4 regions of the Pseudomonas phytophila genome follow, and region 1 is predicted to be linked to each of the others. Evidence: predicted binding sites of a transcription regulator. Region 1 holds the regulator's gene; each other region holds the start of a gene.

Region 1 (3,129 bases):
CCAGCAGAATGTCGTTGAGGTGAGAGGAAACCTGGTGGGTATCCTTTTCAGTGCGCGTCAAGAAACCATCGACACGACGCGCCAGCTCACGAAACTCATCAGCGCTGACCTCACGGCGCATGAAACGCCCCCAGTCCGCACTCAAGGCCTTGGCCTCGTCGTTCAGACTGTGCATCAGCGGGGTGCTTTCTTCGACCAGGTCCATGGTGCGGTTGGCCGCGTTTTCCGTGAGCCTGACGACATACGACAGGCGCTCGGTGGCATCCGTGATCTGGGACACCTCTTCGGCTTGCGGCATGTTCGGGTCAATCTGGAAGTTGACGATCGCGCTGTGCAACTCGCGCGTCAGCTTGCCGATTTCTTGATACAGGCCACGATCCCGAGCCTGGTTGAGCTCATGGATCAGTTGCACGGCGTCGCCGAAACGGCCTTTTTCAAGGCTCGCCACCAGCTCGGTTGCGTGTTTTTTCAGGGTCGATTCAAACTCGCCCATTGACGTTTCGTTGTTCTCCATAAAGCCCTCGCGGCATACATCAGCTATTTACGCGCTCAAAGATCTTGTCGATCTTTTCTTTCAGCGCCTGAGCCGTGAATGGCTTGACGACATAACCGTTGACGCCGGCCTGAGCCGCTTCAATGATTTGGTCGCGCTTGGCTTCTGCGGTCACCATCAACACCGGAAGGTGCTTGAGGCGCTCATCGGCACGCACTTTACGCAGCAGGTCGATACCAGTCATGCCAGGCATGTTCCAGTCCGTTACCAGAAAGTCAAAGGAACCACTTTCCAGCATCGGCAACGCGGTAAGCCCGTCATCGGCTTCGGACGTGTTGGTGAAGCCCAGATCACGCAGCAGGTTTTTAATGATCCGCCGCATCGTTGAGAAGTCATCAACGATGAGGATTTTCATGTTCTTGTCCAATTCGACCTCCAAGCAGTCTTTGACGCGTTCAGCACCTGAACGCGCTGTTCAATCAATACCGGCACAGCTCACATCGGCTGCACGTAAACGACGGGCTTGGCAAATCAACAACTATGGAAACCGCACAGCAAATCCACGGACTGCATGAAAGCTATTGCTTTTAACAGTCCGTGGCGCGAATGCCTGTATGGCTCCAGCCTTGTCCACTGTCCCACGTAACGCTTTGCACAGCCTGCTCACACGAGACACACAATCACCAGGGATTGCGTACCACCTGTCAACGCGCTCGCCACTCTCCCAAACGCCCTCGTAAACGAGCTGCGCACTGGCTGTGTAACTGGCTGACTCGAGATTCGCTGACCCCCAGGACCTCACCGATTTCCTTGAGGTTCAGCTCCTCGTCATAGTACAGCGCCAAAACCAGACGTTCACGCTCCGGCAAGTTGGCAATTGCATCCGCCAACGCAGCCTGGAAACGTTCATCTTCCAGGTCGCGCGACGGCTCAAGCGAACCGCTTGCGCCATCCTCATGCAGTCCTTCATGTTCGCCGTCCTGCAAGAGGTCGTCGAAACTGAAGAGGCGACTGCCCAAGGTATCGTTCAAAATCCCGTAATAATCATCGAGACTCAATTGGAGTTCGGCCGCAACCTCGTGATCTTTAGCGTCACGGCCGGTTTTTGCTTCAATTGAGCGAATTGCGTCACTCACCATGCGCGTATTGCGGTGAACCGAGCGAGGAGCCCAGTCTCCCTTGCGCACTTCATCGAGCATCGCACCCCGGATTCGAATCCCGGCATACGTCTCGAAACTGGCACCCTTGGTGCAATCGTACTTGGTGGAAACTTCCAGCAAGCCGATCATCCCCGCCTGAATCAAGTCTTCGACCTGAACACTGGCAGGCAGGCGCGCCAATAAATGGTAAGCAATGCGCTTGACCAGCGGAGCATACCGCTCGATCAACTCATATTGCGAGTTTCGGGACGCTTTGCTGTACATCTGATAGCCGCTCGCGGTCATTGAACAGGCCCTGCACTTGTCTGGTAAACCAGTCGCTCAACGAAGAACTCAAGATGTCCACGTGGGTTGGCAGGCAGCGGCCAGGTATCGACCTTCTGCGCAATGGCCTTGAATGCCAGCGAACATTTAGAGCGTGGGAAAGCTTCGTATACGGCGCGTTGTTTCTGGACGGCCTTACGCACACATTCGTCGTAAGGCACTGCACCGACATACTGCAAAGCGACGTCCAGGAAGCGGTCAGTCACCTTGGTCAACTTGGCGAACAGGTTGCGCCCTTCCTGCGGACTCTGGGCCATGTTGGCCAGGACCCGGAAACGGTTCATACCGTAATCGCGATTGAGCAACTTTATCAGGGCGTAGGCGTCAGTGATGGAAGTGGGCTCATCGCACACCACCAGCAAGACTTCCTGAGCAGCCCGGACAAAGCTGACCACCGACTCGCCGATACCGGCGGCCGTATCGATGACCAGCACGTCAAGATTGTCGCCAATGTCACTAAATGCCTGGATCAGGCCGGCGTGCTGCGCCGGGCTCAGATGAACCATGCTCTGCGTGCCGGAGGCAGCAGGCACGATCCGGATCCCGCCCGGGCCTTGCAACAAAACGTCGCGCAGCTCACAACGACCCTCCATCACATCGGCGAGGGTGCGTTTAGGCGTCAGCCCCAGAAGGACATCGACATTCGCCAGGCCAAGGTCGGCGTCCAGCAACATGACGCGCCGGCCGAGTTCGGCCAAGGCCAGTGAAAGGTTCACTGACACGTTAGTCTTACCGACGCCACCTTTGCCGCCGGTCACCGCGATCACCTGTACGGGATGCATGCTGCCCATTTAATTCTTTACCTTGTCTTGCGTAGACCGAAGCCAGATTGCAGGCGACACGCTCAATGAAGAGCAATGCCAGGCAGACCACCGATGCAGGTAACTCTCAATAGTTCGCTTCACTTAACCGACCCGTTTGTTGGGGTTGTGGTAAAGGTCGGCGAACATATCCGCCATGGCCTCTTCGCTTGGCTCTTCTTGCATCTGCACGTTGACCGCGCGTGTCACCAATTGGTGGCGGCGTGGAATGTGAAGATCGTCAGGAATTCTAGGCCCATCAGTGAGATAGGCAACAGGCAGCTCATGACTGATCGCAAGACTGAGCACTTCACCCAGGCTGGCGGTTTCGTCCAGCTTGGTCAGGATGCAT
Region 2 (3,129 bases), 990 kb from region 1:
GGTCAATGATCTGGGCAGCGACACGGTCGACCTCAAGGACCGTACCAACCCTTATGCCGAAGTCAGCTTCCTGATGAACCAGAACGGTTCGCTGCCGCTGACGGCGGGTGTTTATTACACCCGCACCGAGTACAAGCTCGATCAGGACTCGGATGTGGCCGACAACACCAAACTCAAGCGCGATGAATATGGCGTGAAGGTTGGTTTGGCGTTCTGATGTAAAGGCTTCATGCTTTCCTGCGGGTTCAACTGAACCCGCAGGACCGGGTTTAGCCGGTCCTACAACGCCGACAAATGCGCGGTGTCATCTCCACAAGGTCTGGCGATCAATGGAACCAAGACAAAAGAACTGCGAGCACTGTGGTGCTGTAAACCAGTGGGTAAATCCAGGCCTGTCGCGCGAGTGTGTGAGTTGTCATAAGGGCATGGACTGGACACTGGATATAACGTGTCGAAACTGCAGCAAGCACAACAAGGTGCGGCCCAACGGGGTAAAGGAAGCGAAGTGTCTGCGTTGCCATAAGCCGCTGATCTGGACGTTGCACCCCGAGCTATACACCAAGAAACGACTACCATTGGCCGCGCGCGTGCTGCTGGGGGCGCTTTCCTTGTTTCTTATAACGATCATGATAAAAGCGCTGATTTATCAGGAAATAGAGATCTTTTATCCGGGCAGGCACGGCAATTCCTCGTGGTTTTACTTTGCAGGTCGGGACATGATCTGGCCGGTGGCTTCACTTCTCTCCTGGGCCGTTAGCGCGTCAGCCCCAATCGTCAATCATTACGACAAGAGGTTTAACGAGCGGAGCTATCGGAACCTGATCATCTTCAGCCTCGTCACAGGGTTTGTCCTGCATCTACTGTCTATCCCGTTCGGAATGAAGTTGGCGTAGAGTGTTTTTGCTGAGGTGAAGCGCGGGCTGTCATGTCAACCAGGGGATCACGGCTTGCTGGATCGGGGGGCAGCCACCCTAGGTCGAAGAGTGCTCCCCTTCACAACTACCTTTCCTTATGATTAAAACCGGTTTGCACTTCCTGAACCCAAGCTGAACAACTACTTTATTAATCACCCCGGCAAACCGGCGCCTTGCTTAATACTTTGGTAATAGCATCTTTATCAACAATAAACATTCGCATTACAGGTCGGCGAAAACACTAACAAAATCAACCGTGAAAAGAACTTAAAACTGACGTCAAAAAAATATTTATATTCACTCAAACACTTGACTATCTTCGTGATTGAATTTACCAATCACCACTCCTCTGAAATTTCTTGCATACAGTGACCTTTTTTAAGATCTTAGGCTTAAGAGTGATGGCACATGGACATTAAGTCATTCAGCCGTTTCTGACCTTACTTACAGGTGAACTCATGTTCATGAGAAATTTCAAACTAACACCCAGAGCGTTGCTCAGTTTTGGCGCTATCTGCCTGCTGATGCTAGGCCTGAGTACCCTCTCGCTGTACAAGATCAGCGAGGTTCACAAATCCACCGTAGAGCTGGAAACCGATTGGCTGCCCAGCATACGCCAGGCGGGCAAGATAGACGCCACGCTACTGCGCCTGCGGCTTGAAGCGTTGCATTACACCGCTGACGGGGACGACAAAAAAGCTGCGTCGATCATCAAGATGGGTCAGTTGAAAAAAGAGCTGGATGAACAGGTAAGCGGTTACGCCGGGCTTGTATCCGATCCAGAAGAACAGCGTCTCTACAACGATGTCATGCAAGGCCTCAAGCGTTATGAAGAAACACTGGATGTATTAATTGCTCAAAGCGAAACCCGTTCAACCCAAGAATCCACTGTTTATATCAACACCGTCACTGTACCGCTGGCGACTGCTTTGCAAACCTCAATCGATAATCTGATCAGTGTGAATGATGCCGGCGCCACTCAATCAGGCCTTGTCGCGCAAACGCAATACGACCAGGGTTTTACGTTCACTATTGCGATCATGATTGGCACAATTATTCTGTCGATGTTTATTGCCTTTCTCTTTACCCGCAGCATCAGCGCACCGGTGAAAAAACTGGTGCAGTCCATCAAGCAGATATCAGAAGGTGACCTGAGATCTACCGTCGAAGTGTCTGGCAAAGATGAACTAACCGAGTTGCAACTCTCGACCGATGCCATGCTTCAGAGCCTCAAGAGCACGATTCAGCATATCTCGGACTCTTCCGGTCAGTTGGCAGCGGCGGCGGAAGAAATGAGCTCCATCACCGAAGAATCGCTGTCGGGTATTCAGAAACAGAACATGCAAACCGAACAGGCCGCGACGGCCGTGAACCAGATGACAGCGGCCGTTGAAGAAGTCGCACGTAACGCAGTGGCCGCTTCGCAATACACACAGGATTCGGAGAAATCCGCCGCAATCGGTAAAGATAAAGTCGCGGAAACCATCAAATCGATCAAACAACTCAGCCAGACAGTGCAGCAAACCACCGTTGAAATCGAAGGCCTGGCGACGCAAACCCAGGACATCGCCAAGGTGCTCGACGTTATTCGCTCGATTGCCGAACAGACCAACTTGTTGGCCTTGAACGCCGCCATTGAAGCCGCGCGCGCAGGTGAACAGGGCCGAGGCTTTGCCGTGGTCGCTGACGAAGTTCGTGCACTCGCACATCGCACCCAGACCTCGACCCTTGAGATCGAGCAAATGGTCAAAGGCATTCAGACAGGTTCAGGCAAAGCGGTGCAGGCCATGGTGCAGAGCAACAGTGAGGCCGTCTTGACGCTAACCATCGCGCAGGAAGCCAATATCGCCATCGGCGACATCGCGTCGGCAGTATCTGACATCAACGAACGCAACCTGCTGATTGCCACGGCATCCGAAGAGCAAGCGCATGTGTCCCGGTCGGTGGATCAGAATCTGGTCAGTATTCGCGATCTGTCCATCCAGAGCTCGTCGGCCGCCAGCCAGACCTCCATTGCCAGCACCGAGCTGTCGAAGCTGGCCGTCGGTTTGAACAGGCTCGTCTCTCGATTTGCCCTGTGAGCTGAGCGCCCTGCCATTCGTTGCGATTGCCGTATATGGTAGGGCGACTCAGGGCGCAGGTTAAAATTTCCATGGCCACCGAAACCAAACGCGACTGGCTGGTGCGTGCGCCGCAGTCGCGCAAGATGGAACGA
Region 3 (3,129 bases), 3.3 Mb from region 1:
GGGGAATGCATTCCTGCTACTGGAACAGGCATGCTTGCTACAGAAAAATCACCCTCACATCTTGAAGCGTAGCGCTAACTGATTCAGGCCCACCGCCAGTTGCGACAGCTCGCTGCTGGCCGCAGAGGTCTGGTTGGCTCCGGCCGAGGTCTGCAGGGACAGGTCGCGGATGCTGGTCAGGTTGCGGTCAACTTCCCGGGCGACTTGCGCCTGCTCCTCAGTGGCCGAGGCAATACTCATATTGCGTTCGTTGATCTGCACAATAGCGGCAGTGATTTCCTTCAGCGCCAGGCCAGCCGCTTCGGCAACATCAAGGCTGGCGCGTGCGCGCTCACTGCTATGGCCCATGGCGCTGACCGCTTTACCGGCACCGTCCTGAATCGAGGCGATCATTTTTTCGATTTCGGCAGTGGACTGCTGAGTACGATGGGCCAGTGCCCGAACTTCGTCGGCCACCACCGCAAAGCCACGACCGGCTTCGCCCGCTCGTGCCGCTTCGATAGCGGCGTTGAGGGCGAGCAGATTGGTCTGGTCGGCGATGCCACGAATCACATCCAGCACGCCGCTGATGCCCTGCACTTGTACCGCCAGCCCGTCGATTTCAACCGCAGTGACGCCGACTGCCTGATGCAGCTCATTGATCACGCTCACGGTTTCGCCAACTCGCTTACTGCCATTTTCTGCAGACTGGCTGGAGTCGCGTGCGGCTGTTGAGGCCAGCGATGCATTGCGTGCGACTTCTTCGACGGCCGCGCTCATCTGGTTGATGGCCGTGGCAGCCTGATTGATTTCATCGTTCTGACGCTGTACGCCGCGCAATGAATCTTCAGTGACAGCGGTCATTTCTTCGGAAGTTGATGCCAGTTGCGATGACGAATCGCTCAGTTCACCCAGTGTACGACGCAGGTTTTGTTGCATCACCGACAAGGCTTGCAGCAGGCGGCCCGGTTCATCCTTGCCGTCTACATCGATTGGCTTGCTAAGGTCGTTGGCAGCAATTTGCTGAGCAACGGCCAATGCCTTGGCAATGGGGGCAACCAGACTGCGGGTGAACAGTGCAGCCAGGCCGAGGGTCGCAATCAGCGCCACGATAATGGCGATGATGGTGACGTTGCGAGATTGAGAATAGGTCTGGTCGGCAATGGCATCGGACTCGGCCATCTTGAGGTCGGCCAGGCGCGAAACTTCGGTGATGTCCTTGCTCAACTGTTCCGCAGCCTGAGTCATCTCACCCGTGGCGTTGGTCATTGCGTTGATCAGGTCTTCACGCTTCTGGGCGACCGCGTCCAGAAAGCGCGCATGCACGGCAAGGTATGCCATCAGGTTGCGCTCCATGCTGCTGAACGCTTTCTGGCCAGCCTCCGTGATCAACAGAGGTTTCAGCTTGCGCACGTCTGTTTCCAGGCCGGTACGTGCCTGGCTGATGCGATCAAGCTGGCGCTTGGCTCCTTCTGCGTCTGATGCTGCTCGCAGGCCGGTGTTGCCCAGGCGGATGGTCACCAGATCGGTCTTGATCTGCTCAATGGTCTGAACGGTCGGCAATACGTTGTCCTGCAGTGCCTCTCGTGATTCTTTCAGGCCAACTGACTGCTGTAATGAGAACAGGCCCAGAGCGGTGATCAGTAAGGCAAAAAAGCCAAAACAGAGCAGCGATCGGGGGGCAATGTTGAGATTTCTCAGATTCATGCGAATAGCCTGTCGAGAGAGGAAACGTTAGTAACCTATCGACGTTTAACGTTTCAGCTTTAGGCCACTTAGCTGATTATTTTGAAATATCCAGTAATAAGCAGAAAAAAGTCTTAAATATCAGCAGTATTGGTTAAGAGCATTGATTTAGACATGTCGTGCTAGCTGATCGCCTGCATGACTTTTGCTGGAAACGCAGATGTGGGTCACCAGTCTTTGCTTTGCAAGAATGAAATCAATGCCGCTGTCGGACAGCGGCATTCGCAAGGGTCATGCAGCCTGTAATTGATCTTGAGCATCCAGATAGTCCGCGAGATTGTGCAGGTACACCACTGGCTGTCCTTTGCTGGAACCGCCCAGCCGTGTGACTTTCAGGGCAATTGCGCCACTGCTGATCTTGCGCATCAGATACCGGTCGCTCGATATGTGGGAGAAATATCGCTCTCGAACGGCGCTCAGAGTCGGGCAAGGCGTGGCAAATTCGGACCGCAGTTGATTGAGTGTCTGGCTCATGCCGCGTCGCCTCCCCAAGGTTTGAATTCATGTGCACTGGCTGGTTTGCACGACTCACGTCGTTTTTTCGGGGTGATGATCAGAAGCAGGCCGACTTGCTGTTGGATAGCCCGAACCGCCTCAGGACTCGAAGCTGCTGCCGGATGCAGGTACACCTGGCAGCGAGGGTGGTGTTTTGAAATTTTCATGACTCGTACTCGGTAATGAATGGGTACGAGATTAAATTAGCAATGGCTAAATATTTATACAATAGCATTTGCTAAATATTTCTATTCCTCTGAAGGGATTGCTCAATCTTGAGCCGGTACGTCCCAGAACACGCGGACGGATCCGTCTTCCTGAACGTTTGCATAGACACCGTCGGTCTCGGTGATGGCATCAATGATCTGATCCCAGTCTTGCTGGGACTCATCCGGGGCCTTGTAGACCAGCGCTGCGTGCTCCTTACGAGCGGCGGGGGAGGTGATGACTTTCTGAAGGCGTGCCCCAAGCAGTTCAAGCGACGTAGGGGGGGCAAGGGCTCTGGTTTGCGTCTTGGACATGTGGTCCTCCTTGGCGTTATGTATATACATACAGTAAATATCGATGAGCTGAACGGCAAGAGAAAAAGAGTACGTGTGTACTCTTTTTTGGCTCGCCCATAAAAAAGCCCGCATCGGCGGGCGCATTCATCGGCCTGGTTCAAAGGCTCAGTGGCTCAAAGCTTCCTGGCATTCCACACGAGCAACACTCGCGCCTGAATATGGATTTTCTCCAGATCAGCGCCGTCGATCATGATCGGGGGGTAAACAGGATTGTCCGAGATCATCCGCAGCGCGCCTCCGGTCATTCGCTGCAGGCGCTTGATGAACAGATCGCCGTCCAGGGTGAATACATACACCGCATCAGTGCGGATTTCGGTAATTCCCCGGTCTACCAGCAACGAGTCGC
Region 4 (3,129 bases), 510 kb from region 1:
GCGACGCGTCAATCATCTGCTGCAACATCTGACGCTCAGGGCTCCACCAGTAACCGGTGTAGATCAGGCTCGCGTACTTGGGCATCAACTCATCTTTGAGATGAGCCACTTCGCGGTCCAGAGTGATCGACTCGATGGCACGGTGAGCGCGCAGCATGATAGTGCCGCCTGGCGTCTCGTAGCAGCCGCGGGATTTCATACCCACGTAACGGTTCTCGACGATGTCCAGACGACCGATACCGTGCTCGCCACCGATACGGTTGAGCGTTGCCAACACAGTGGCAGGCGTCATCTCAACGCCGTCCAGCGCGACGATGTCGCCGTTGCGGTAAGTCAGCTCCAGATATTGTGGGGTGTCCGGAGCCTTCTCCGGGGACACGGTCCAACGCCACATGTCTTCTTCGTGCTCGGTCCAGGTGTCTTCCAGCACGCCGCCTTCATAGGAGATGTGCAGCAGGTTGGCATCCATGGAGTATGGAGACTTCTTCTTGCCGTGACGCTCGATCGGGATCGCGTGCTTCTCGGCGTAGTCCATCAGCTTCTCGCGGGACAACAGGTCCCACTCGCGCCATGGGGCAATGACTTTCACGCCAGGCTTCAGTGCGTATGCACCCAGTTCGAAACGAACCTGGTCGTTACCTTTACCGGTAGCGCCGTGGGAAATGGCGTCAGCGCCGGTTTCGTTGGCGATTTCGATCAGGCGCTTCGCAATCAGCGGACGAGCGATAGAGGTACCGAGCAGGTACTCGCCTTCGTAGACGGTGTTGGCGCGGAACATCGGGAACACGAAATCACGCACGAACTCTTCGCGCAGGTCATCGATGTAGATTTCTTTGACGCCCATGGCTTTTGCCTTGGCGCGTGCGGGTTCGACTTCTTCGCCCTGACCCAGGTCAGCGGTAAAGGTCACTACTTCGCAGTTATACGTATCTTGCAGCCACTTGAGGATTACCGAAGTATCCAGGCCACCGGAATACGCGAGAACTACCTTGTTTACGTCCGCCATGCCATCACTCCACCGGGTTGTACGGAAAACCGGTGATTCTACCGCTCAAACGGCGTGATTTACAGTAGCGCGACAGCTTCTGACGATGAAGCGACAGATTATGTCGATCTGGCGACGAGTGGCGAGTCGTCGTCAGATTTTCGCGGGAGCCGTGTTCAACGCAACAGGAGCGGGTCTTTCATCCGGCGCAATACGCTCCAGATGGATGTTTACGCGACGGTTGCGCGCACGGTTGGCGTTGTTGGTATTAGGCACCAGCGGATAGCGTTCGCCGTGGAAACGCAGAGTAATCTGCTCTTCGGGAATGCCTTGAGCCTTCAGAAAATCCATGACAGCCAGGGCGCGACGCCGGGACAAGTCACGATTGGTCAGGCGATTGCCACTGTTATCTGAATGTCCGTCCAGTTCGACGTGATTAACCGTCGGATCGGCTTTGAGATAGGCCACGATGGTTTGCAAGCGAGCCTTGGCTTGCGCATCAAGATCGATGCCTCCGCCCGGGAAACCGACTTCGCCCTGCTTGACCTGGTCGTAGTTCATCGGCAGCAGTTTGGTGACGCACTGCTGATAATCGCTGAAGGCTTTATTGAATTTGACCGGTAGCAGGCGCACTTCGGTGGTACCAGCAGCATCACGGGAGTAATGGCGGATGACCGGACTGCGACCTTCCATCAGACCGCTGATCAGCCGACTGGCCTGTACCTGCGAACTGCTGAACGGAAATTCACCATTATTGACTTTGACTGAACCCAGATTGATATCGCCGCGCCCCGGCTGCCATGGCGCAGCCGCGGCCAAAAGGGTCGCCGAGCCGCCGCCCGCCATGCCGCCGGCCGACTTGATCCGGAATGTGGCCTGCTCACCTGCACGACGCACGAACTCACCCGCACCGAAATCGGTGATGGGCTGGCTGAGGCGACACTCGAACTGATCGCCTTCCACTTTCCACTCAATACTTTCCAGACGGGTCTGGAAAGTCATTGCCATGGCCGGGAAGCTGGCGAACACGCTGAGCAGGGCTAGATATCGCTGGCGCACGGGAGGCTCCACTAAAAAATGACTGCATAACAAAAAGACTTCCTACAACGGGCTATCGGTAACTTCCTACAAAACTTGATAGCGGGTGCCTGAGAGAGTCTTTTCCGGTAGCATTCCCAGCGAGTTTGACCCGCCTGGAATCCCCAATGTCCGACCTCCTGACCCTTTTGCGTCCCGACGACTGGCACATACACCTCCGCGATGGAGCTGTTTTGCCCCACACCGTTGCTGACGTTGCGCGCACTTTTGGCCGCGCAATCATCATGCCTAACCTGGTACCGCCCGTTCGCAATGCTCAGGAGGCCGACGCTTATCGTCAGCGCATCCTGGCGGCTCGCCCTGCCGGCAGCCCGTTCGAACCGCTGATGGTGCTTTACCTGACCGACCTGACACAGCCGGAAGACATCCGCACGGCCAAAGCCACCGGCTTTATCCATGCTGCCAAGTTGTACCCGGCCGGAGCGACCACCAACTCCGATTCGGGTGTGACCAGCATCGACAAGATTTTCCCTGTTCTCGAAGCAATGGCCGAAGTCGGCATGCCGCTTCTGGTACACGGAGAAGTGACCCGTAGCGACATCGACGTCTTTGATCGCGAGAAAATCTTCATTGATGAACACCTGACGCGTGTCGTTGAACGCTTCCCGACACTCAAAGTGGTGTTTGAACACATCACCACCGCTGAGGCTGTGCAGTTCGTCAATCAGGCTTCGGCCAATGTCGGCGCCACGATTACTGCGCATCACTTGCTCTATAACCGCAACCACATGCTGGTGGGCGGGATTCGTCCGCACTTCTATTGCCTGCCGATTCTGAAGCGCAATACGCACCAGACCGCGCTGCTTGATGCAGCTACCGGTGGAAGCACGAAGTTCTTCCTCGGCACCGATTCGGCGCCGCATGCCCAGCATGCCAAGGAAAACGCTTGCGGCTGTGCAGGCTGCTACACCGCCTATGCAGCGATCGAGATGTACGCTGAGGCTTTCGAGCAACGTAATGCACTGGACAAACTGGAAGGGTTCGCCAGCCTCCACGGTCCGGCGTTCTACGGCCTGCCTGCGCCTCAGGACACTATTACGCTGGTC

What was found. The regulator FliA, encoded in region 1, starts transcription of late flagellar genes. The targets are predictions, from matches to a motif close to CTAAAGTTTNNNNNNNNNNNGCCGNTAA.
Region 2: the regulator FliA is predicted to act here: its motif matches at 1,306-1,333, upstream of K3169_RS25710 (methyl-accepting chemotaxis protein).
Region 3: the regulator FliA is predicted to act here: its motif matches at 1,722-1,749, upstream of K3169_RS06260 (methyl-accepting chemotaxis protein).
Region 4: the regulator FliA is predicted to act here: its motif matches at 2,097-2,124, upstream of K3169_RS23480 (flagellar protein MotY).

Annotation. Positions count from the first base shown of each region.
Region 1 covers NZ_CP081201.1:4,678,809-4,681,937, forward strand. The annotation lists gene K3169_RS21145 (protein phosphatase CheZ) at 1-514, opposite strand, end outside; gene K3169_RS21150 (chemotaxis response regulator CheY) at 534-908, opposite strand; gene fliA (RNA polymerase sigma factor FliA) at 1,198-1,938, opposite strand; gene fleN (flagellar synthesis regulator FleN) at 1,935-2,768, opposite strand; gene flhF (flagellar biosynthesis protein FlhF) at 2,883-3,129, opposite strand, start outside.
Region 2 covers NZ_CP081201.1:5,673,437-5,676,565, forward strand. The annotation lists gene K3169_RS25700 (outer membrane beta-barrel protein) at 1-217, shown strand, start outside; gene K3169_RS25705 (hypothetical protein) at 330-893, shown strand; gene K3169_RS25710 (methyl-accepting chemotaxis protein) at 1,373-2,995, shown strand; gene K3169_RS25715 (AraC family transcriptional regulator) at 3,067-3,129, shown strand, end outside.
Region 3 covers NZ_CP081201.1:1,427,205-1,430,333, forward strand. The annotation lists gene K3169_RS06260 (methyl-accepting chemotaxis protein) at 55-1,686, opposite strand; gene K3169_RS06265 (pyocin activator PrtN family protein) at 1,957-2,199, opposite strand; gene K3169_RS06270 (DUF1654 domain-containing protein) at 2,490-2,741, opposite strand; gene K3169_RS06275 (XRE family transcriptional regulator) at 2,897-3,129, opposite strand, start outside.
Region 4 covers NZ_CP081201.1:5,186,819-5,189,947, forward strand. The annotation lists gene K3169_RS23475 (argininosuccinate synthase) at 1-1,006, opposite strand, end outside; gene K3169_RS23480 (flagellar protein MotY) at 1,139-2,044, opposite strand; gene pyrC (dihydroorotase) at 2,191-3,129, shown strand, end outside.